DNA from 2 places in the Micromonospora sp. C41 genome. Region 2 is predicted to be linked to the other one. Evidence: predicted binding sites of a transcription regulator. Region 2 holds the regulator's gene; the other holds the start of a gene.
What was found. The regulator HrcA, encoded in region 2, represses chaperone genes, less so after heat shock. The targets are predictions, from matches to a motif close to GGTTNGCACNCTCNNNNNGAGNGTGCNAACC.
Positions count from the first base shown of each region.

Region 1: groES (co-chaperone GroES) is a predicted target of HrcA. The motif match lies at 5,540-5,570, and genes of this name have one in related genera.

Region 1 covers NZ_JAGPXP010000004.1:186,159-196,561, reverse strand. The annotation lists gene KBX43_RS06690 (ROK family protein) at 1-208, opposite strand, end outside; gene KBX43_RS06685 (sugar ABC transporter permease) at 240-1,499, opposite strand; gene KBX43_RS06680 (ATP-binding cassette domain-containing protein) at 1,496-2,308, opposite strand; gene KBX43_RS06675 (sugar ABC transporter substrate-binding protein) at 2,372-3,475, opposite strand; gene ybaK (Cys-tRNA(Pro) deacylase) at 3,680-4,159, opposite strand; gene KBX43_RS06665 (methyltransferase domain-containing protein) at 4,214-5,446, opposite strand; gene groES (co-chaperone GroES) at 5,703-6,017, shown strand; gene groL (chaperonin GroEL) at 6,088-7,731, shown strand; gene KBX43_RS06650 (sulfite oxidase) at 7,792-9,486, shown strand; gene KBX43_RS06645 (WhiB family transcriptional regulator) at 9,834-10,217, opposite strand.
Region 2 covers NZ_JAGPXP010000029.1:29,180-39,582, reverse strand. The annotation lists gene KBX43_RS25325 (sugar ABC transporter substrate-binding protein) at 1-246, shown strand, start outside; gene KBX43_RS25320 (carbohydrate ABC transporter permease) at 243-1,229, shown strand; gene KBX43_RS25315 (carbohydrate ABC transporter permease) at 1,226-2,059, shown strand; gene KBX43_RS25310 (hypothetical protein) at 2,072-2,932, opposite strand; gene KBX43_RS25305 (enoyl-CoA hydratase-related protein) at 3,082-3,867, opposite strand; gene hemW (radical SAM family heme chaperone HemW) at 3,887-5,110, shown strand; gene KBX43_RS25295 (DUF4870 domain-containing protein) at 5,150-5,794, opposite strand; gene hrcA (heat-inducible transcriptional repressor HrcA) at 6,028-7,050, shown strand; gene dnaJ (molecular chaperone DnaJ) at 7,124-8,269, shown strand; gene KBX43_RS25280 (16S rRNA (uracil(1498)-N(3))-methyltransferase) at 8,271-9,005, shown strand; gene KBX43_RS25275 (SDR family NAD(P)-dependent oxidoreductase) at 9,021-9,782, opposite strand; gene KBX43_RS25270 (histidine triad nucleotide-binding protein) at 9,876-10,220, shown strand; gene KBX43_RS25265 (serine hydrolase) at 10,217-10,403, shown strand, end outside.

The sequences.
Region 1 (10,403 bases), on a different contig from region 2:
GTCCGGCCCGGCCGGTCTCCTTCGGCGTCCCCTCGCTGACCAGACCGGCGCCGGCCAGGTCCGCGGTCAGCGCGCCGATGGTGCTGCGGTTGAGTCCGAGCGCGGTGGTCAGCTCGGCGCGGGTGGTGGCCCCGTGGACGTGCACGTATCGGAGCAATGCGCCCAGGTTCTGCCGACGGATCTCGTCCTGACTGGGGCCCGCGCGCATTGCCACTGCCATGGTGTTTCCGTACCCCTGCTCAGCGGTTGCCGGTCGCGGCGGCCCGCCGACGCGAGAGCGCGTCGATGGTCGCCGCGGCGAGCAGCACCACGCCGGTGACCACGTACTTGACGCCCGAGCTGTATCCCATCAGTCCCATACCGTTGTCGATGACCGCGACCACCGCGCCTCCGAGCACGGCGTCGAGGACCCGGCCCTTGCCGCCGAAGAGGCTGGTGCCACCGATCACCGCCGCGCCGACGGCGTAGAGCAGTACGTTACTGCCCCCGGTGTTGGGGTCGACCGAGTTGCCCCTGCTGGCGGCCACGATGCCACCGATGGCGGCCATCGAGGAGCAGATGACGAAGACGGAGATACGGATCCGGTCGACGTTGATGCCGGCCCGGCGGGCCGCCTCGGCGTTGCCGCCGACCGCGTAGATGTGCCGCCCGTAGCTGGTGCGCTGGAGCACGAACGTCCAGACGATCAGCAGCACCGCGATGATCGGCACCACGATCGGCACGCCCTTGAGCGAGGTGATCAGCACGTTGCGGCTGCGCTCCAGGTTGAGGACGTAGACCGCCACGCCGAGGATCACGGCCAGGCCGGCGATCCGCGCGCCGACCACCGTGAGCGGGTCGGTGAGCAGGCCACGGGCGGCCCGGTTGCGGTACCGGAGCAACTGCACTGCCGCGTACCCGGCGACGGCCACCGCGGCGAGCGCCCAGCCCAGCGCCGGGGAGAGGTTGCGGTTGGCGATCGCGACGAGCACGTCGTCGCGGATCGCGATGTTGGCGCCCTCGTCCATCAGCGTCAGCACGACACCCTGGAAGGCGAGGAACCCGGCGAGCGTCACCACGAAGGACGGGATGCCGACCTTGGCGACCAGCAGGCCCAGCACGGTGCCGATCACCAGACCGGTGACGACGGCGGCGAGCACCGCCACGTACCAGGGGTAGCCGAGCACGGTGACCACGTTGGCCAGGATCGCGGCGCAGACGCCGCTGGCGAAGCCGGCGGAGAGGTCGATCTCGCCGAGCAGCAGGACGAAGACCAGGCCCATGGCGATGAGCGTGACCGCCGCGCCCTGGGTGAACAGGTTCGCCAGGTTGCCGGCGGTGAAGAACGACGGGCGGGCGATCGAGAAGCCCACCGCCAGCGCCACGAGCATGACCACCGCGGGGAGCGCGCCGATGTCGCCGCCGCGTACCCGGCGCCAGTAGTTGTTCACGTGGCTGTTCAGGGTCGGTGTCGGCGCGACGCCGGCCGGGCCTTCCTTCTTCACGACGATGGCGGTCATCGGATGGCTCCTGGGGTGGTGTCGGCGGGCGCGGCGCCGTTGCCGCCCGGCTCGCCGGTGAGGCCGAGGCCGCCGGATCGGCCGGCGGTGATCAGCTCGACCACCTGCGAGTGGGTGATGTCGGTGGTCTTCACCTGGGCGACCATCTGGCCGAGGTAGAGCGCGGCGATCCGGTCGGAGACGGCGAAGACGTCGTTCATGTTGTGCGAGATGAGCACCACGGCCAGGCCGTTGTCGGCCAGCCGGCGCACCAGCTCCAGCACCTGGGCGGTCTGCGCGACGCCGAGCGCGGCGGTCGGCTCGTCCAGGATGACCAGCCGGCTGTTCCAGAGCACGGCCTTGGCGATGGCGACGGTCTGCCGCTGGCCGCCGGAGAGGCTGGCCACGTGCTGGCGCAGCGACTTCACGGTGCGCACGCTCAGGCCGGCGAGCGTCTCGGCGGCCATCTGCTCCATGGTCGGCTCGTCGAGCACGATGCCGCTGCGCTTCTCCCGGCCGAGGAACATGTTCTGCACGATGTCGAGGTTGTCGCAGAGCGCGAGATCCTGGTAGACGACCTCGATCCCGAGCGCGGCGGCGTCCCGGGGGCTGTTGATGGTCACCGGCCGGCCGTCGAAGAGGAACTCGCCGGCGTCGGTGGGGTGGATGCCGCTGATGCACTTGACCAGGGTCGACTTGCCGGCGCCGTTGTCACCGACGAGCGCGGTCACCTCGCCGGGGTGCGCGGCGAAGGCGACGTCGCGCAGCACCTGGACGGGACCGAAGCTCTTGTCGATCCCGCGTAGCTCCAGCAGGGGGGTTGCGGACACGGGGTTCTCCTTTGGGCGGAGGGAGGTCTCGGATCCCGTCCGGCGCCGCCTGAGGCGGGTGGGTCAGCTCACGCCGGCGTCGGTGCAGAGCTTCGCGAAGGCACCGGTGCAGAGTTCTTCCTTGGTGACGTAGCCGTCGGCCACGACGTCCTTGACGTTGTCCTTGAAGATGGCCTTGGGCTCCAGCAGCACGGCCGGCACGTCCCGGTTGCCCTCCGGGTCCTTGACCGTCTGGCCGGTGTCCTTCCGCTCACCCTTGGCGAGCGCGATGGCCAGCTCGGCGGCGGCGTCCGCCTCCTTCTTGACCGCCTTGTAGACGGTCATGCACTGGTCACCGGCGAGGATGTTCTGCAGGCCCTCCTTGGTGGCGTCCTGACCGGTCACCGGGACCTTGCCGTTGAGCTTGTTCTTCTTCAGCACCGAGATGGCCGCGTTGCCGAGACCGTCGTTGGCGGCGAGCACGCCGTCGATCTTGCCGCCGGCCTTGGTCATCTGCTGCTCGAAGATCGTGGCGGCCTGCGCGTTGTCCCAGGCCGGCACCGGGTCGTCGGCGACCTTGGTGTACTCCTTCGAGTCGAACTTCGGCTTGAGCACCGAGTCGTACCCGTTCTTGAACAGGGTGGCGTTGTTGTCGGTCGGCGAGCCGTTGAGGTACGCGATCGACGGGTTCTTGACGCCCTTGTCGGTCAGGCACTTGCTCAGGCCCTCGCCCTGGAGCTTGCCGACGGCCTCGTTGTCGAAGCTGACGTAGTACTGGGCGGAGCCGCCCAGGGTCAGCCGGTCGTAGTCGATGGTCGCGACGCCCTGCGACTTGGCCTTGTCGAGCACGGCCTTGCCGGTGCCGGAGTCCAGGTTGACGATCATCAGGACGTTGACGCCGCTGGTGATCATCTGGTCGGCGATGGTCTGGAACGCGGTCTTGTCGTTCTGCGCGTTCTGGATGTCGGAGTCGACGCCGGCCGCGTCGAACGCCGCCTTGAGGTACTTGCGGTCCGCGCCCTCCCAGCGGGCGGAGGACTTGCTGTCCGGCAGGATCACGCCGATCTTCGGCTTCTTGGCGTTGGAGCCGCCGGCCTCGTCGGAAGAACCGCCGTTGTCACCGCAGGCGGCCATGCTGCCGGTCGCGAGGAGACCGACGGCCGCGAAGGTGAGGAAGCCCTTGCGCATGTGCAGGGTCCTTTCGGAGGTGGGGGAGTGGTGATGTTTTGTTGTGTCCGGCAACGTATTCCCCGCCTCCCATGCGCCGCAAGACTGCCGAGGTCAGAAGTTTGTTGGCGGCGGTAACAATTCAGCAACGCGGTTGTCACCCGCGGGACACCGCCGGGAGAGCGCGCTCCGGGAACGCTCCCACACGTACCGTCACGAGCCCGCTCAGGTGGCGGCGATCGATGCCGTGGCCGCCCCGGTGAGCGCCACCAGATCCGTCGGCGTGAGCTGCACCTGCAATCCCCGGCGGCCCGCCGACACGTACACGGTCGGGTGCGCCAGCGCCGAGGAGTCGACGACTGTCGGTAGCCGCTTACGTTGGCCGAGCGGACTGATGCCGCCCCGCACGTACCCGGTCGCCCGCTCGGCCACCGCCCGGTCCGCCATCACCGCGCGCTTGCCGCCCACCGCGGCGGCCAGCGCCTTCAGGTCCAGCTCGCCGGTCACCGGCACCACCGCCACGGTCAGCCCGCCGTCGACCTCGGTGACCAGCGACTTGAACACCCGGTCCGGTGCCACCCCGAGCGCCGCGGCCACGAGCGCGCCGTAGTTCGGCGCGTCCGGCGAGACGTCGTACGGGTGGATGCTGTGGGCGATCTTCCGCTTGCTCAGCAACGCGATCGCCGGAGTGCCAGGGCCCGCCACGGGCTCAAGCTAACCCGCGCGCCGCGACACCGCGAGCTGGAAACGTGAGCCGGGTCAGCCGCCGACCGGAACCGGCCGGCACACGAGCACCGTGGGGTCGCCCGCCACCCGGGTCAGCACCAGGTCGGCCGCCGCCTCGCCGGACAGCCGCAGGTCACGGCGCAGCTTCTCCGGCTCCAGCGCCGACCCGCGCTTGCGGATCTCCACCCGGCCGACCCGGCGTTCCCGCAGCAGGGCGCGCAGCCGCTTCAGCGAGAACGGCAGCACGTCGGTGATCTCCAGGCAGCGGGCGAACGGGGTGGGCCGGGCCTCGTCGGCGTACAGGTAGGCGATCGACGGGTCGGCGAGCGTGGCGTCGAGGTCGGCGGCCAACTCGGCGACCAGGTGCGCGCGCACCACCGCCGGGTCCGGGTCGTAGAGGAAGCGCCGGACCGGCCCCACCTCCGCTTCCTGCGCGCCCGTGCCGGTGAGGTGATAGGAAGGGACCCTTTTACTACCGGAGGCGTTAAGAAGGGGCCCTTCCTTCTCGCGCAGCAGGGTGGCGCGGCGGGGGACCTCGGCCAGCTCGCCGCACCAGAGCGCTGCCTCGACCAGGTCGCCGTCCACGCTCACCCACTCCGCCTCGGCGCCCGCCGGGATCAGCGCGTGGTCCAGCCCCGGCGCGACCTTCACCACTGTGCGCGGCACCCGCGCGGCGAGACCGATGACGAAGTCCCACGGCGGCGAGTAGGAGTTCGGGTCGAAGACGCGCCGCCCGGTGCCGGCCCGCCGCCGCGCCGGATCGCAGAACGCGCCGTCGACGCGGCTCACGTCGAACTCCGTGGCGTCGCCGCACTCGACTGTCACCAGATCGGCGAGCCCGGCCGCCTCGGCGTTCGCGGCGGCCATCGCGGCGGTCAGCGGGTCGGCCTCCACCGCGTACACCCGGATGCCGGCGCGGGCAGCGGCGAGCGCGTCGGCGCCCAGGCCGCAACCCAGGTCGGCCAGCGTGGTCACGCCCGCGGCGCGCAGCCGTGCGGCCCGGCGGCCGGCGACCACCCCGCGGGTGGCCTGCTCCAGCCCGGGCCGGGTGAGGAACATCCCGGCCGCCGCCGCGCCGAACTTGCCTGCTGCCCGGCGGCGCAGCTCGGCCTGGGTCAGCGCGGCGGCGGCGAGGTCGCCCGGAATCCCGGCCGAGCGCAGCGCGGCCGCCGCCGCCAGCGGGTCGCCGCCGGCCACCCGCCCGGCCGCGGCGAGCGCCGCCGACCCCTCGGGGGTACGCAGCACGGCGAGCAGGTCGAGATCCACGCGCCCATTCTCCCGGGCCGGTTCCGGCGCGACACGGAGGGCGACGCGCGTTGGCACTCTCCTTGACGGAGTGCTAGCCGAGGAATAACCTGCGATTAGCACTCTCACCCTGAGGGTGCCAACGCCCGAGCCTCGTGCCCGGGGGTTGAGCGCCAGGCGGACCGGCACCCGCGACGACGGCCCCGCCCGGTGGCATGTGGCAGATTGACGCTGGTCGGCACGCCGGCCGGCAACGACACCAAGTACCCGGGAGGGTATGCCCGTGACTACCGCGACCAAGGTTGCGATCAAGCCGCTCGAGGACCGCATCGTGGTCCAGGCGAACGAGGCCGAGACCACCACCGCCTCGGGCATCGTGATCCCCGACACCGCCAAGGAGAAGCCGCAGGAGGGCACCGTCCTCGCTGTCGGCCCGGGCCGGATCGACGACAAGGGCAACCGCGTGCCGATCGACGTGAAGGTCGGCGACACCGTCCTCTACTCGAAGTACGGCGGCACCGAGGTCAAGTACGCCGGCGAGGAGTACCTGGTGCTCTCCGCCCGCGACGTCCTCGCGGTCATCGAGAAGTAAGCAACCGATCAGTGTCGTTGCCCCGGTCCGGCTCGCCGGGCCGGGGCAACGTCGCTTCGAAGGGATACTGATGGCGAAGATCCTCAGCTTCTCGGACGACGCCCGGCACCTGCTCGAGCACGGTGTCAACGCCCTCGCGGACGCGGTCAAGGTCACCCTCGGCCCGCGCGGGCGCAACGTCGTCCTGGACAAGAAGTTCGGTGCGCCCACGATCACCAACGACGGCGTGACCATCGCCAAGGAGATCGAGCTCACCAACCCGTACGAGAACCTCGGCGCGCAGCTGGTCAAGGAGGTGGCGACCAAGACCAACGACGTCGCCGGCGACGGGACCACCACCGCCACCGTGCTGGCCCAGGCCATGGTCCGCGAGGGCCTGCGCAACGTGGCCGCCGGCACCAACCCGACCGGCCTGAAGCGGGGCATCGACGCGGCGGCCGCCAAGGTCTCCGAGGCGCTGCTCGGCAAGGCCGTCGAGGTCTCCAGCAAGGAGTCGATCGCGCACGTCGCGACCGTCTCCGCGCAGGACGCCGCGATCGGTGAGCTGATCGCCGAGGCGATGGAGAAGGTCGGCCGCGACGGCGTCATCACCGTCGAGGAGGGCTCCGCGCTCACCACCGAGCTGGAGGTGACCGAGGGTCTCCAGTTCGACAAGGGCTTCATCTCGCCGAACTTCGTCACCGACCTGGAGGCGCAGGAGGCGGTCCTGGAGGACCCGTACATCCTGATCACCACGCAGAAGATCTCGGCGATCGAGGAGCTGCTGCCGCTGCTGGAGAAGGTTCTCCAGAACAACAAGCCGCTGCTCATCGTCGCCGAGGACGTCGAGGGCCAGGCCCTGTCGACGCTCGTGGTCAACGCGCTGCGCAAGACCGTCAAGGTCTGCGCGGTCAAGGCCCCCGGCTTCGGCGACCGCCGCAAGGCGATGCTCCAGGACATGGCGATCCTGACCGGCGCCGAGCTGGTCGCCCCGGAGCTGGGCTACAAGCTCGACCAGGTCGGCCTGGAGGTGCTCGGCACCGCCCGCCGCGTCGTGGTCGACAAGGAGAACACCACTGTCGTCGACGGTGGCGGGCAGGCCTCCGAGGTCGTCGACCGGGTCGCCCAGATCCGCAAGGAGATCGAGGCCTCCGACTCGGAGTGGGACCGGGAGAAGCTGGCCGAGCGGCTGGCGAAGCTCTCCGGCGGCATCGCCGTGATCAAGGTCGGCGCGGCCACCGAGGTCGAGATGAAGGAGCGCAAGCACCGCATCGAGGACGCCATCGCCGCGACCAAGGCCGCGGTCGAGGAGGGCACGGTCCCGGGTGGCGGCGCCGCCCTGGCCCAGATCCTGCCGGCGCTCGACGACGACCTGGGCTTCACCGGTGACGAGAAGGTCGGCGTCTCGATCGTGCGCAAGTCGCTCGTCGAGCCGCTGCGCTGGATCGCCCAGAACGCCGGCCACGACGGCTACGTGGTGGTGCAGAAGGTCGTCGGCAAGGACTGGGGCCACGGCCTCGACGCCGCCACCGGCGAGTACGTCGACCTGGCCAAGTCCGGCATCATCGACCCGGTGAAGGTGACCCGCAACGCGGTCAGCAACGCCGCCTCGATCGCCGGCCTGCTGCTCACCACCGAGAGCCTCGTGGTGGAGAAGCCGGCCGAGCCGGAGCCGGCCGCCGGTGGCCACGGCCACTCGCACGGGCACGGCCACCAGCACGGCCCGGGCTTCTGACCCGAGGAGTACGCCCGACGTCAGGGCACACCGCCGACCCGGTGGTGTGCCCTGACGCATATGTCCTTACGGATCGCTGACGAGATTGGCAGCCGGGCCCGCGGGGCGACCAGACTGGAGCCCGTGAGCACCCTCTCCCCCCGCCGGGCGGCGTCGGCCGGTGTCGTCGCCGCCGTGGTGGCGCTCGGCGCCGCCGAACCCGTTGCGGTCCTGACCGGCCCCCGGTCGGCTCCGCTCGTCGCCGTCGGCGGACTCGTCGTCGACCTGGTGCCCGAGCCGCTCAAGCAGTTCGCCATCAGCGTCTTCGGCACGTACGACAAGATCGCGCTGCTGATCGGGACGGCGCTGCTGCTGGCCGTCTTCGGCGCGCTGCTGGGCCTGGCAGCGGCCCGGCGGCTGGTGATCGGCCTGGCCGGCATCGCCGCGTTCGCCGCGCTCGGTGCCGCCGCCGCGCTGACCCGGGCCGGCGCGGACGCCTTCGACGCGCTGCCCTCCCTGGTCGGCGGCGGACTGGGCGCGCTGACGCTGTGGGCGTTCGTGGCCGGCCCGCTGAGCACCGACCCGGCGTGCCGGGTACCGCGCGCCGCGCCGCCGTCCGCGCATCCGTCAGTGCCGCCTCCGGCGGTCGCCGCGCTGGCCCGGGAGAGGGAGACGCCGGGCGGCTGGGAGCCGGTCCGGCACGACGACGCGGAGTCGCGGCGGCGGTTCCTGCGTGGCGCCGGGCTGCTCACCGGCGCGGCGGCGGTGGCCGGGCTGGGCGGGCACTGGCTGGCCGGCCGGCGCGGCGTATCGGCGGCCCGGGACGCGGTGACGCTGCCCGCCCCGGTCGCGCCCGCCCCACCGGTGCCGGCCGGAGCGGACCTGTCGCTGTCCCGGCTCGCGCCGTACGTCACGCCGAACCGGGAGTTCTACCGGATCGACACCGCGCTGGTGGTGCCGCAGGTGGACCCGGTCACCTGGCGGCTGCGCATCCACGGGCGGGTCCGCAACCCGATCGAGCTGAGCTTCGACGACCTGCTCGCCCGCCCTATGGTCGAGCGCTACGTGACGCTCGCCTGCGTCTCCAACGAGGTGGGCGGCGACCTGATCGGCAACGCGCGCTGGCTCGGCGTACCGATCAGGGACCTGCTGGACGAGGCGGACCCGGAGGACGGCGCGGACCAGGTGGTCGGGCGCGCCGTCGACGGCTGGACGTGCGGCACGCCCACCTCGGTGCTGCGCGACGGGCGGGACGCGCTGCTCGCGGTCGGCATGAACGGCGAGCCGCTGCCGATCCAGCACGGCTTCCCGGCGCGGATGGTGGTGCCGGGCCTCTACGGGTACGTCTCCGCGTGCAAGTGGATCACCGAGCTGGAGCTGACCAGCTTCGCCGACTTCGACGCGTACTGGGTGCCGCGCGGCTGGTCAGCGCAGGGCCCGGTCAAGACGCAGTCCCGGATCGACACGCCCCGGCCCCGCAGCCGTCCCGCCGCCGGTCCGGTGACCGTCGCCGGTGTGGCGTGGGCGCAGCACCGCGGCATCAGCCGTGTCGAGGTACGCGTGGACGGCGGCCCCTGGCAGGAGGCGACGCTGGCCCCGGCAGTGTCGGCGGACACGTGGGTGCAGTGGTCGTGGCGGTGGGACGCCACACCGGGCGAGCACACGCTCCAGGTCCGGGCGACCGACAGCACCGGCGAGACCCAGACGGAACAGCGCGCCCCGGTCGCCCCGGACGGCGCGACGGGATGGCACACGGTAAGGGTCACAGTCACCTGACCCGCACCGTCGCGAGGACCGCTCTCGGTGGGGAGATGGCCTGCCCGTGCCACTGGCGGGTGCCTGCCGATCGGGTGCGCGCCGCTTGGCTCCGGCCTGAGTCCAGACTCCCGAGCGCTCACGAAAGAGATCTTGGTATGAAACGGCCCCTATAAGGGCCGTTTCATACCAAGATCTATGTGGTGTCCTAGCCTCTGGAACGCCGATCCTGGTATTCGAAACGGTAGGCGAGTCGCCCAGCGGCGGCCTTCGCCGCGCCGGGGTGCGGGGGCCAGCGGATGCCCCGGGCCACGACACGACGCCGCGCCCCGGGATCCGGGGCGCGGCGTCGGGGGTCGTGAAGCCGGTCAGGCGACCTTGCGCTGGTCCGGCACGGCGGTGTTGTGCGGGCGGCCGAGGCGCGCCTCCAGCCGGGCGATGTCCACCTTGGTCTGGCGGCGGTCGGCCAGGTCCTCCCAGCCGAGCGCGAGCAGACGCAGCCGCTCGGACTCGCTGAACCCGCCCCAGACGCCGTACGGCTCGCGTACGGAGAGCGCGTGGGCGGCGCACTCGGCGCGTACCGGGCAGGCGCGGCAGACGGACTTGGCGCCCATCTCGCGGCGCAGCCGGGAGGAGCCGCGCTCGCCGTCCGGGTGGAAGAACTGCGCGCTGTCGCGGCCACGGCAGGCCCCGAGCCGCTGCCAGTCCCAGAGCTCGTCGATCGGTCCAGGCAGCCTACGTACGTTCGACATCAGCACCCCTCCTCCCGCGCGGCACCGCGGAGAATGTTCGTGGCCAGCTACCGGGCGGCGGTCCGCGCGGGATGCCGGTTCCGGATGAACCCCTCGGTACCCGAGCGGTCCGCGCCTCACACATCTGTGATCGAAAACCTCGGACAGTCGGTGGCATATGCCCCATCTGTCGGAAAAGTTCGGATG
Region 2 (10,403 bases):
TTCTTCCCGGTCTACCAGGACCTGGTCAGCAGCGGTGACTACGCCAACGACAAGGTGATGGCGGCGTTCGCCACGGCCATCCAGAACACCAAGCTGACCCCGCTCACCCCGAAGTGGGTCGAGGTCAGCCGGACCAAGACGGTGACCCAGGCGATGAACAGCTCGGTCATCAAGGGCCAGAAGACGGTCGAGAAGGCCACCGCCGACGCGGCCACCGAGATCGAAAGCATCCTCAACGCCAAGTGACCACGCTGACCGAGGCCACCGGCGAGGCCGCCGCGCGGGAGACCCCCGCGCGGCGGCGCCGTCGCCGGGTGGACTACCTTCCGTACCTTCTGCTCCTGCCCTGCCTGGCGATCATCGCCGTGCTGCTGCTCTGGCCGCTCGGCCAGGTCGTGTGGATGTCCTTCCACAAGCTGGACAGCGTCCGGCAGCTGCGCGGCGACCGCGAGTGGCCGTGGATCGGCCTGGCCAACTACGCGCAGATCCTCGGCGACCCGTTCTTCCGTACGGTGCTGCGCAACACGGTGCTGTTCGCGGTCGCCAACGTGGCGCTCACGATGGTCCTCGGCACGCTGGTCGGGCTGCTGCTCAACCGCCTGGGCAAGAAGATGGCCACGTTCGTGGCGAGCTGCGTGATGCTTGCCTGGGCCACCCCGGCGCTGACCGGCACGATCGTCTGGAAGTGGATCTTCGACGACACGAGCGGCCTGGTCACGTGGCTGTTCAACAAGCTTCCCGACGGGCTGTCCACGGCGCTGTTCGGGCGCAGCGACTGGACCGGGTACGGCTGGTTCAACGACCCGCTGCTGTTCTTCGCCATCCTGACGCTCGTGGTGGTCTGGCACTCGTTCCCGTTCATCGCGGTGAGCGTGCTGGCCGGGCTCAAGAGCGTGCCGACGGAGTTGCAGGAGGCGGCCCGGGTCGACGGCGCCGGCCCGTGGAAGGTGTTCTGGAAGGTGACGTTCCCGATCCTGCGGCCGGTCTTCGGCATCCTCGTGGTGCTCTCCACGATCTGGGACTTCAAGGTCTTCACCCAGCAGTTCGTGCTGGCCGGCGGCACCCAGGACCGGTCGACGTTCATGCTGTCGATCTACTCGTACGCGGAGGCGTTTTCACCGCCGCCGAAGTACGGCCTCGGCTCCGCCATCGCCGTGATCCTCACCGTGATCCTGCTCGTGGTGACCGCCCTGTACGTCCGCATGGTGCTGCGGCAGGAGGACGAATGATGAAGAGGATCGCCCTCAACGGCGCGGGCCTGCTGGTCGCGCTCTTCGCCGCGTTCCCGGTCTACTGGATGGTGGCGACGTCGCTGAAGCCCAACCGGGAGATCTTCTCGTCCACGCCCCGGCCGGTGCCGGCCGAGCCGACGCTGGAGCACTACCGGGAGATCCTCACCGGCAACCTGATCCCGGGCGTGACGTTCACCGACTTCTTCCTCAACAGCGTGCTCGTCGCGGGGGCCACGGTGCTGCTGAGCGGGCTGGTCGCCCTGCTCGCCGCGACAGCCGTGGCCCGGTTCCGGTTCAAGCTGCGCACCACGTTCCTGATCATGCTGCTGGTGGTGCAGATGATCCCGCTGGAGGCGCTGGTCATCCCGCTGTTCCTGATGATCCAGCGGCTCGGTCTCTACAACACGCTGCCCAGCCTGATCCTCACGTACCTCGGCTTCTCGCTGCCGTTCGCGGTCTGGATGCTGCGCGGCTTCGTCGCCGCGGTGCCGAAGGAACTGGAGGAGGCCGCCGCCATCGACGGCGCCAGCCGGGCCCAGACGTTCCGCAAGGTGCTGTTCCCGCTGGTCGCGCCCGGCCTGGTCGCCACCAGCATCTTCTCGTTCATCACCGCCTGGAACGAGCTGATCTTCGCGCTGACCTTCATCAACGACCAGCAGAAGTACACGCTGCCGGTGGCGATGACGTTCTTCTTCGGCCGCGACGACACCGCCTGGGGCTCGGTGATGGCGGCGTCTACGCTGTTCACCCTGCCGGTGATCGTCTTCTTCCTGCTGGTGCAGCGCCGGATGGTCTCCGGCCTGGTGGCGGGAGCGGTGAAGGGCTGAGCCGGCGGGCCGTCAGGCCGCGGCGAACACCTCGGCGCGTACCTCGGTGGCCGGGTCGCCCTTCACCCGGGCCCAGGAGCCCTGCTCGGCGGTCCACTCCAGGTTGCCGAAGCGGACCTTCTTCACGCCGTGGTCGTCGGCGTGCGAGACCAGCCAGTGCGCGTACCGCCAGCCGTTGCGGTCGTCGCCGGCCGGCACGGTGAGCGCGGTCAGGTCCGTCGCCGTGGCCAGCCGGGGCAGCCCCCAGTCCAGCGACAGGCTCTCCAGCACGGCGCTGGCGGCGGCCGGCCCGCGCATCGTCGGCGGCGAACTCACCGTGCAGGCCACCGCGCCGGTCGCGTGGCCGAGCAACGCGCGGGTCAGGACCTCCGACTCGTCGGCCCACTTCTCGTACGCCTCGGGGAAGGCCGACCGCTGCACCCGCTGGGCGGCGTCGGTGACCCGCATCCGCTCCCAGCCCTTGACCTTCTTCAGCGCGGCGTAGAACTTGTTCGCCGCGTACCGCGGGTCCTGGACCTGCTCCGGGGTGCCCCAGCCCTGGCTCGGGCGCTGCTGGAACAGGCCGAGCGAGTCGCGGTCGCCGTGCGCGATGTTGCGCAGGTGCGACTCCTGGTACGCGGTCGCCAGCGCCACCACCACCGCCCGCTCGGGCATCCGGCGCTGCATGCCGATGGCCGCGATGGTCGCCGCGTTCGCCATCTGGTCGGCGCCGAGCACCACCTCGCCGTCGGCCTGCACCGTGCAGGTCCGGCTGGCCAGGGGGAGCCGCAGGTGCTCGCCGAACTGCTTGGTCACGACATAGACCGCGAGCAGCGCCAGTACGCACACCGCAACACCAGATGCCACGATCGCCGCTCGCGTCCGCACCCGCACCCCCTGTCCCGACAGTCCGCCAAGCGTACGTCGGCCCCGCGCCGCCGCGTCTCGGCCGAGTGGCCGTCCCGCCAGCACGTGACCGGCGCCGTGCCGCCGCGCGGGGCCCGCCACCACCGAAGGTGACCAGCCGGGCCCCGCCGCGCACCTCAGTCTCCGGCGGGCACCCAGGCGGCGGGACGCTTCTCCCGGAACGCCATGACGCCCTCACGCCCCTCGTCGGAGAGGAAGTACCCGGTGGACAGCGCCGCCAACTCGGCGATCTCGGCCCGCAGGTCAGTCGCGGCGGGCCGGCGCAGCAGCTCCTTCGCCCCGGCCAGCGCCCCCGGCGCGCCCCTGACCAGCGAGGCGCAGTAACGCTCGACGGCGGCGTCCAGCTCGCCGGCCGGCACCGCGGCGGTGACCAGGCCGACCTCGGCGGCGCGGCGGCCGTCGAACGTGTCGCCGGTCAGGTACAGCTCGGCGGCGGCCCGCTGGTCCAGCCGGGGCAGCACGGTCGCCGAGATCACCGCCGGGATCACCCCGATCCGCACCTCGGTGAACGCGAACGTCGCCTCCTGCGCGCAGACCGCCAGGTCGGCGGCGGCGATCAGGCCCAGCCCACCGGCCCGGGCCGGCCCGGCGACCTTCGCGACCACCGGCTTCGGGCACTCCCGCACCGCCACCAGCACGTCGCCGAGCATCCCGGCGGGCACCGTGCCGCTGGCGTACGCGGCGGCGGTCTCCTTCAGGTCGGCGCCGGAGCAGAAGACCGGGCCGGTGTGGTCGAGCACGATCGCGCGTACCGCGTCGTCGGCGACCGCGTCGGCGAGCCCGGCCAGCAGCTGGGTCATCAGGGGCGTGGAGAGCGCGTTGCGGTTGTGCGGGCTGTCCAGGGTGAGGGTGGTCACCCCACGGGCCGTGGCGACTCGCACGAGAGCGTCCGGAGAGGTCATGCCGGGCACACTAGTGGCCATGCCCGGCGTCCTTCCAGAAGGCGAACCCGTCCCGCGCGACGGATCGCTGCCCGCCACCGCCCGTCGCGCCGTCGGCGCGCGCGGCTTCGGCGTGTACGTCCACGTGCCGTTCTGCGCCAGCCGGTGCGGTTACTGCGACTTCAACACGTACACCGCCTCCGAGCTGGGCGGCGGGGCGAGCCGGGAGACGTACGCCGACTCGGTGCTGGCCGAGCTGGCGCTGGCCGCCCGGGTGCTGGGCGACTCGCCGCCGCAGCGGGTCGACACCGTCTTCGTCGGCGGCGGCACGCCGACCCTGCTGCCCGCCGACGACCTGGCCCGGATCCTCGACGGCATCGACCGCGTCTGGGGGCTGGCCGCCGACGCGGAGGTGACCACCGAGGCCAACCCGGAGTCGGTGACCCCGGAGTCGCTCAAGACGCTGCGGGCGGCCGGCTACACCCGGATCTCGCTGGGCATGCAGTCCGCCGCACCCGGGGTGCTCGCGGTGTTGGACCGGCGGCACAGCGCGGGCCGGGCCACCGCCGCCGCGCTGGAGGCGCGCGACGCCGGGTTCGAGCACGTGAACCTGGACCTGATCTACGGCACGCCGGGCGAGACGGCAGACGACTTCGCCGCCTCGCTGGCCCAGGTCGTCGACGCCGGGGTGGACCACGTCAGCGCGTACGCCCTGATCGTGGAGGACGGCACCCGGCTGGCCGCGCGGATGCGCCGGGGCGAGCTGCCGTACCCCTCCGACGACGTGGCGGCGGACCGCTACCTGGCCGCGGAGGCGGCGCTCGGCGCAGCCGGCTTCTCCTGGTACGAGGTGTCGAACTGGGCCCGCTCGGCGGCGGCGGCGTGCCGGCACAACCTGCTCTACTGGACCGGCGCCGACTGGTGGGGCCTGGGCCCGGGGGCGCACAGCCACGTCGGCGGCGTGCGCTGGTGGAACGTCAAACACCCGAGCGCGTACGCGGCGCGGCTGGCCGAGGGCGCCTCGCCGGCACTGGCCCGGGAGGTGCTCAGCGCGGACGAGCAGCACATGGAGGACGTGATGCTGCGGGTGCGGCTCGCCTCCGGGCTGCCGCTGGACGTGCTGGACGAGCCCGGCCGGGCGGGCGCCGAGCGGGCCCGGGACGCCGGGCTGCTCGACGCCGGGGCGTACGCGCGGGGGCTTGTGGTGCTGACGCTGCGCGGACGGCTGCTGGCCGACGCGGTGGTACGCGACCTGCTGCCGTGACCGGCGCCGGCCGGCCGCCCCCTCGGCCGGCCGGCGGTGTCACTTCACGAAGTTGTAGGTCATCGGGTAGCGGTAGAGCACACCCTCGTTGGCCTTGACCCCGCCGATGATCCCGAAGATCAACGGCACCAGCCAGACCAGCATCGGGACGAAGAACAGGATCCCGCAGGTGATGACCGTGATCACCCAGGCGAGGACGCTGGCGATGGTCCAGGTGATCTGGAAGTTCAGCGCCGCGACCGCGTGGGCGCGTACGGTCGGCGACTGCTGGCCGCGGGTCATCATCGCGATCAGCGGGGCGACCCAGCCGAGCAGACCGCCACCGATGATGACGCCCGCGGCGCCACCGAAGTGCGCCACCAGGGCCCAGGTCTTCTCGTCGTTGTTGGCGTACCCGGCCGGGCCGTAGCCGCCACCGCCGGGATAGCCGCCACCGGCGCCGTAGCCCGGCGCGCCGGCCGGCGGGGGGTAACCACCAGGGGGCGGGTAGCCGCCCGGCGGAGGCTGGGCACCGGGGGGCGGGTAGCCGCCCGGGGGCGGATAGTCACCGGGCGGGGGATACCCGCCCGCGCCCGGCGCGCCGGACAGTGGAGCGGTGGGCGGCTCGCCGGAGCCGTAGGGCGCCGACGGGTCGGGCTGGGGGCCGGAGTCCCCTGCTCCGGGAGGGCGAGGAGGTTCAGTCATGGAGGTCACGGTAGGGCCAGCGGGCAAGTCGCACCAGGGCGACACAGACCGAGCGTGACCGGCTGTTCGGCCCTGGCGTGCCGCGCGGTGTGGTGGGCCGCACCGCAGGTCCGTCAGGCGATCATCGCGTCGGTGGGGGTGCCGACGTAGACTGGCACTCGCTACAGTCGAGTGCCAGCCGCCCGGCGGATGCCGCGTGCCGGCCCGGCCGAGGTGTGTCAGGAGGTGGGGACATGGGTCTCGACGACCGCAAACTCGCCGTGCTGCGCGCGATCGTCGAGGACTACGTCGCCACGCAGGAGCCGGTGGGCAGCAAGGCCCTGGTCGAGCGGCACCAGCTCGGCGTCTCCCCGGCGACGGTGCGCAACGACATGGCGGTGCTGGAGGAGGAGGGCTACATCCGGCAGCCGCACACCAGCGCCGGCCGGGTGCCCACCGACCGCGGCTACCGCCTCTTCGTGGACCGGCTCTCCCGGGTCAAGCCGCTCAGCCCCGCCGAGCGCCGCGCCATCGAGCGCTTCCTGGTCGGCGCGGTCGACCTGGACGACGTGGTGCACCGCACGGTCCGGCTGCTCGCCCAGCTCACCCGGCAGGTCGCCGTGGTGCAGTACCCGAGCCTGGCCCGGTCCAAGGTGCGTCACCTGGAACTCGTGCCGATCTCCACCACCCGGCTGATGGTCGTCATGATCGCCGACACCGGCCGGGTCGAGCAGCGACTCGTCGAGCTGCCCGCCCCGGTTCCCGCCGACGACGTGACCGACCTGCGCCGGCTGGTGAACGAGAAGCTCGTCGGCAGCCAGCTCTCCGAGACGCCGCCGCTGGTGCAGGCCCTGGTGGACGAGTCCGCGCCGCACCTGCGCCCGGCCATGACCACGCTGTCCACGGTGCTGCTGGAGACGCTCGTGGAACGGCACGAGGAGCGCCTCGCGCTGGCCGGCCAGGCCAACCTCACCCGGGGCGGCCTGCTCGACTTCCAGGGCTCGCTGCGGCCGATCCTGGAGGCGCTCGAAGAAGAGGTAGTGCTGCTCAAACTGATCGGCGAGACCGAGCCGAGCACCACCCGCGTGCTGATCGGCGACGAGAACGAGTTCGACAACCTGCGGGCCGCCTCGGTGGTCAGCACCGGCTACGGACCGGGCAGCACCATCGTCGGTGGGCTCGGCGTGCTCGGGCCGACCCGGATGGACTACCCCGGCAATATCGCCATGGTGAGGGCCGTGGCACGCTACGTGGGCGAACTGCTGGCCCAGAACTGACCAGTCAGGGCCGACGGCCGGTTGCGGCCGACGACCGGAGCGACGCGAGACGAACATGAGGACACCTAACGCAGTGGCCAGGGACTACTACGGCATTCTCGGCGTGAGCCGGGAAGCCTCCGACGACGAGATCAAGCGCGCCTACCGCAAGCTGGCGCGGCAGTACCACCCGGACGTCAATCCGGACCCGGAGGCCCAGGAGAAGTTCAAGGACATCAACGCCGCGTACGAGGTCCTCTCGGACGACCGGAAACGGCAGATCGTCGACCTCGGCGGCGACCCGCTCGCCCCCGGCGGCGGTGGCATGGGCGGCCCGGGCGGGCCCGGCGGCGCCGGTCCGTTCGTCGGTTTCCAGGACATCATGGACGCGTTCTTCGGCGGCGCGGCGGGCGGCAGCCGGGGACCCCGGCCGCGCACCCGGCCCGGCGCGGACGCGATCCTGCGCCTGGAACTGGACCTCAACGAGACCGCGTTCGGCGTCGAGGCGCCGATCACCGTCGACACCGCGGTGCTCTGCACCACCTGCTCCGGCGCCGGCACCGCCGCCGGCACCCACCTGGCCACCTGCGAGGCGTGCGCCGGCCGGGGCGAGGTGCAGTCGGTGCAGCGCACGTTCCTCGGCCAGGTGGTCTCCGCCCGGCCGTGCACCGTCTGCCAGGGCTACGGCACCACCATCCCGCATGCCTGCCCGACCTGCGCCGGTGAGGGCCGGGTGCGTACCCGCCGCTCGCTGACCGTCAAGATCCCGGCCGGCGTCGAGGACGGCATGCGGATCCGCCTGGCCCAGCAGGGCGAGGTCGGCCCGGGCGGCGGCACCGCCGGGGACCTCTACGTGGAGATCCACGAGCGGCCGCACGACGTCTACTCCCGCAAGGGCGACGACCTGCACTGCCGGGTGACGGTGCCGATGACCGCCGCCGCGCTCGGCACCCGGCTGACCATCAAGACGCTGGACAGCGAGGAGACCGTCGACGTCAAGCCCGGCACCCAGCCCGGCAGCACGCTGCGGCTGCGCGCCCGGGGCGTACCGCACCTGCGCGGCACCGGCCGGGGTGACCTCTACGTGCACCTGGACGTGCGTACCCCGACCAAGCTCGACGCCGACCAGGAGCGGATGCTGCGCGACTTCGCCAAGACCCGCGGCGAGGAGGTCGCCGAGCTGACCAAGCAGGGCGGCTTCTTCTCCCGGATGCGCGACGCCTTCAACGGGCACGCCTGAGGTGTCCGCCCCGCTGTTCCTGGTCGAGGCGCTGCCCACCGGTGACACGCTGACGCTGGACGGCCCGGAGGGCCACCACGCGGCCACCGTGCAGCGGCTGCGGGCCGGTGAGGAGCTGCTGCTCGCCGACGGCCGGGGCGGCACCGCCGCCGCGGTGGTCACCGCCGTCGGCCGGGGCGCGCTCGACCTGCGCGTCACCAGCCGGGGGTACGCGGACGCGCCCGTCCCGCGGCTCGTCGTGGTGCAGGGCATCGCCAAGGGCGACCGGGGTGAACTCGCCGTGCAGGCGATGACCGAGGTCGGGGTGGACGAGATCGTGCCGTGGGCGGCGTCCCGCTCGGTGGCGCAGTGGCGCGGCGACCGGGGCGTACGGGCCCGGCAGAAGTGGGTGGCCACCGCCCGGGAGGCGGCCAAGCAGGCCCGCCGCCCGTGGCTGCCGGTGGTGGCCGGCGCCCCGGACGAGTCCACCGCCACGGTGGCCCGCCGGATCGCCGGCGCGGCCGCCGCGTTCGTGCTGCACGAGGGCGCGCAGGACCGGCTGACCACAGTCGACCTGCCGACGGCCGGGGAGATCGTCCTGGTGGTCGGCCCGGAGGGCGGCATCGCCGACCACGAGCTGGCCACGTTCGCCGAGGCGGGCGCCCGCACGGTCCGCCTGGGCCCGTCGGTGCTGCGTACGTCCACAGCAGGCGTGGCCGCCCTGACAGTCCTGGCCACCCGCCTGACCCACTGGTAGCGGGGGAGGCGTGGGTCAGGAGCGGAGGTAGGAAGCGCCGTTCAGGTCGATGATCGTTCCTGAGGCCCACTCGGCCTCGGGGCTCGCCAGCCAGTGCACCGCCGCCGCGATCTCCTCCGGACGCGCCACCCGGTGGAACGGGGACTGCGCGCGTACCGCCTCGCCCCGCTCTGCCTTCAGATGCTCGTTGGTCATGTCCGTCTCGACGAAGCCGGGCGCCACGCAGGCCACCCCGATGCCGTACGGCGCCAGGGCCACCGCCAGCGACTGGGCCATCGCGTTCATCCCGGCCTTGCTGGCCCCGTACGCCGGGTTGGCCGGCTCGCCCCGGAACGCGCCCCGGGACGAGACGTTGACGATCCGGCCCCCACTGTCGCGCATGTGCTGCGCGGCGCACCAGGCCGCGTTCGCCGCGCCGACCAGGTTGGTGTCGAGCACCTCCCGCCACCGCGCCCGCCACTGCTCGTAGCTGCTCGCGAAGACCGGGTGCGGGGGATCGGCCGGCCCGAACACGCCCGCGTTGTTCACCAGCACGTCGAGACCGCCGAGCCGCTGGGCCGCCTCGTCCACCATGGCGCGTACCGCGTCGGGGTCGGCCAGGTCGGCGCGTACCACCACGTGCCCGTCGCCGGGCAGCTCGGCGCGCAGCCGCTCCGCCAGCTCGGCGGAGTCCCGGTGGTGGATCGCCACCCGGTCCCCACCTGCGGCGAACGCTCGCGCCACCGCCCGCCCGATGCCCCGCGAGGCCCCCGTCACCAGCACCGCCCGTCCCGCCATGGCGGCCATCCTGCCGCACCGGCCCGGGGTGTTAAGAAGGGCCCCTTCCCATGCCGGAGGCGTTAAGCGGGGGCCCCTCCTTACACTGCTGCGATGGACTGCCTCTTCTGCCGGATCGTCGCCGGGGAGATTCCCGCCACCATCGTCCGCGAGACCGCCACCACCCTGGCCTTCCGGGACATCGACCCGAAGGCGCCCACGCACGTGCTGGTGATCCCGAAGGAGCACTACGCCGACGTGGCCACGCTGGCCCAGGGCGCGCCCGAACTGGCCGGTGAGGTGCTCCAGACCGCCGCCGTGGTGGCAGAGGAGGAGGGCCTGACCGTGGACGGGTTCCGGCTGATGTTCAACACCGGCCCGTACGGCGGCCAGGAGGTCTTCCACGTGCACGCCCACCTGCTCGGCGGCGCGCCGCTCGGCCCGATGCTCTGCCGATGACCGACGTCTCGGACCGGCTCGGCCGGATGGTGCGCCAGGCCCAGGCCACCGGGCGGATCCCGGCGGTGTCGGCCGCCCTGCACCGCGCCGACCGGCCGCTCTGGACCTGCGCCGTGGGCGACACCGGCAACGACACCCCGCTGGGGCCGGAGACGGTGTTCCGGATCGGCTCGGTCACCAAGA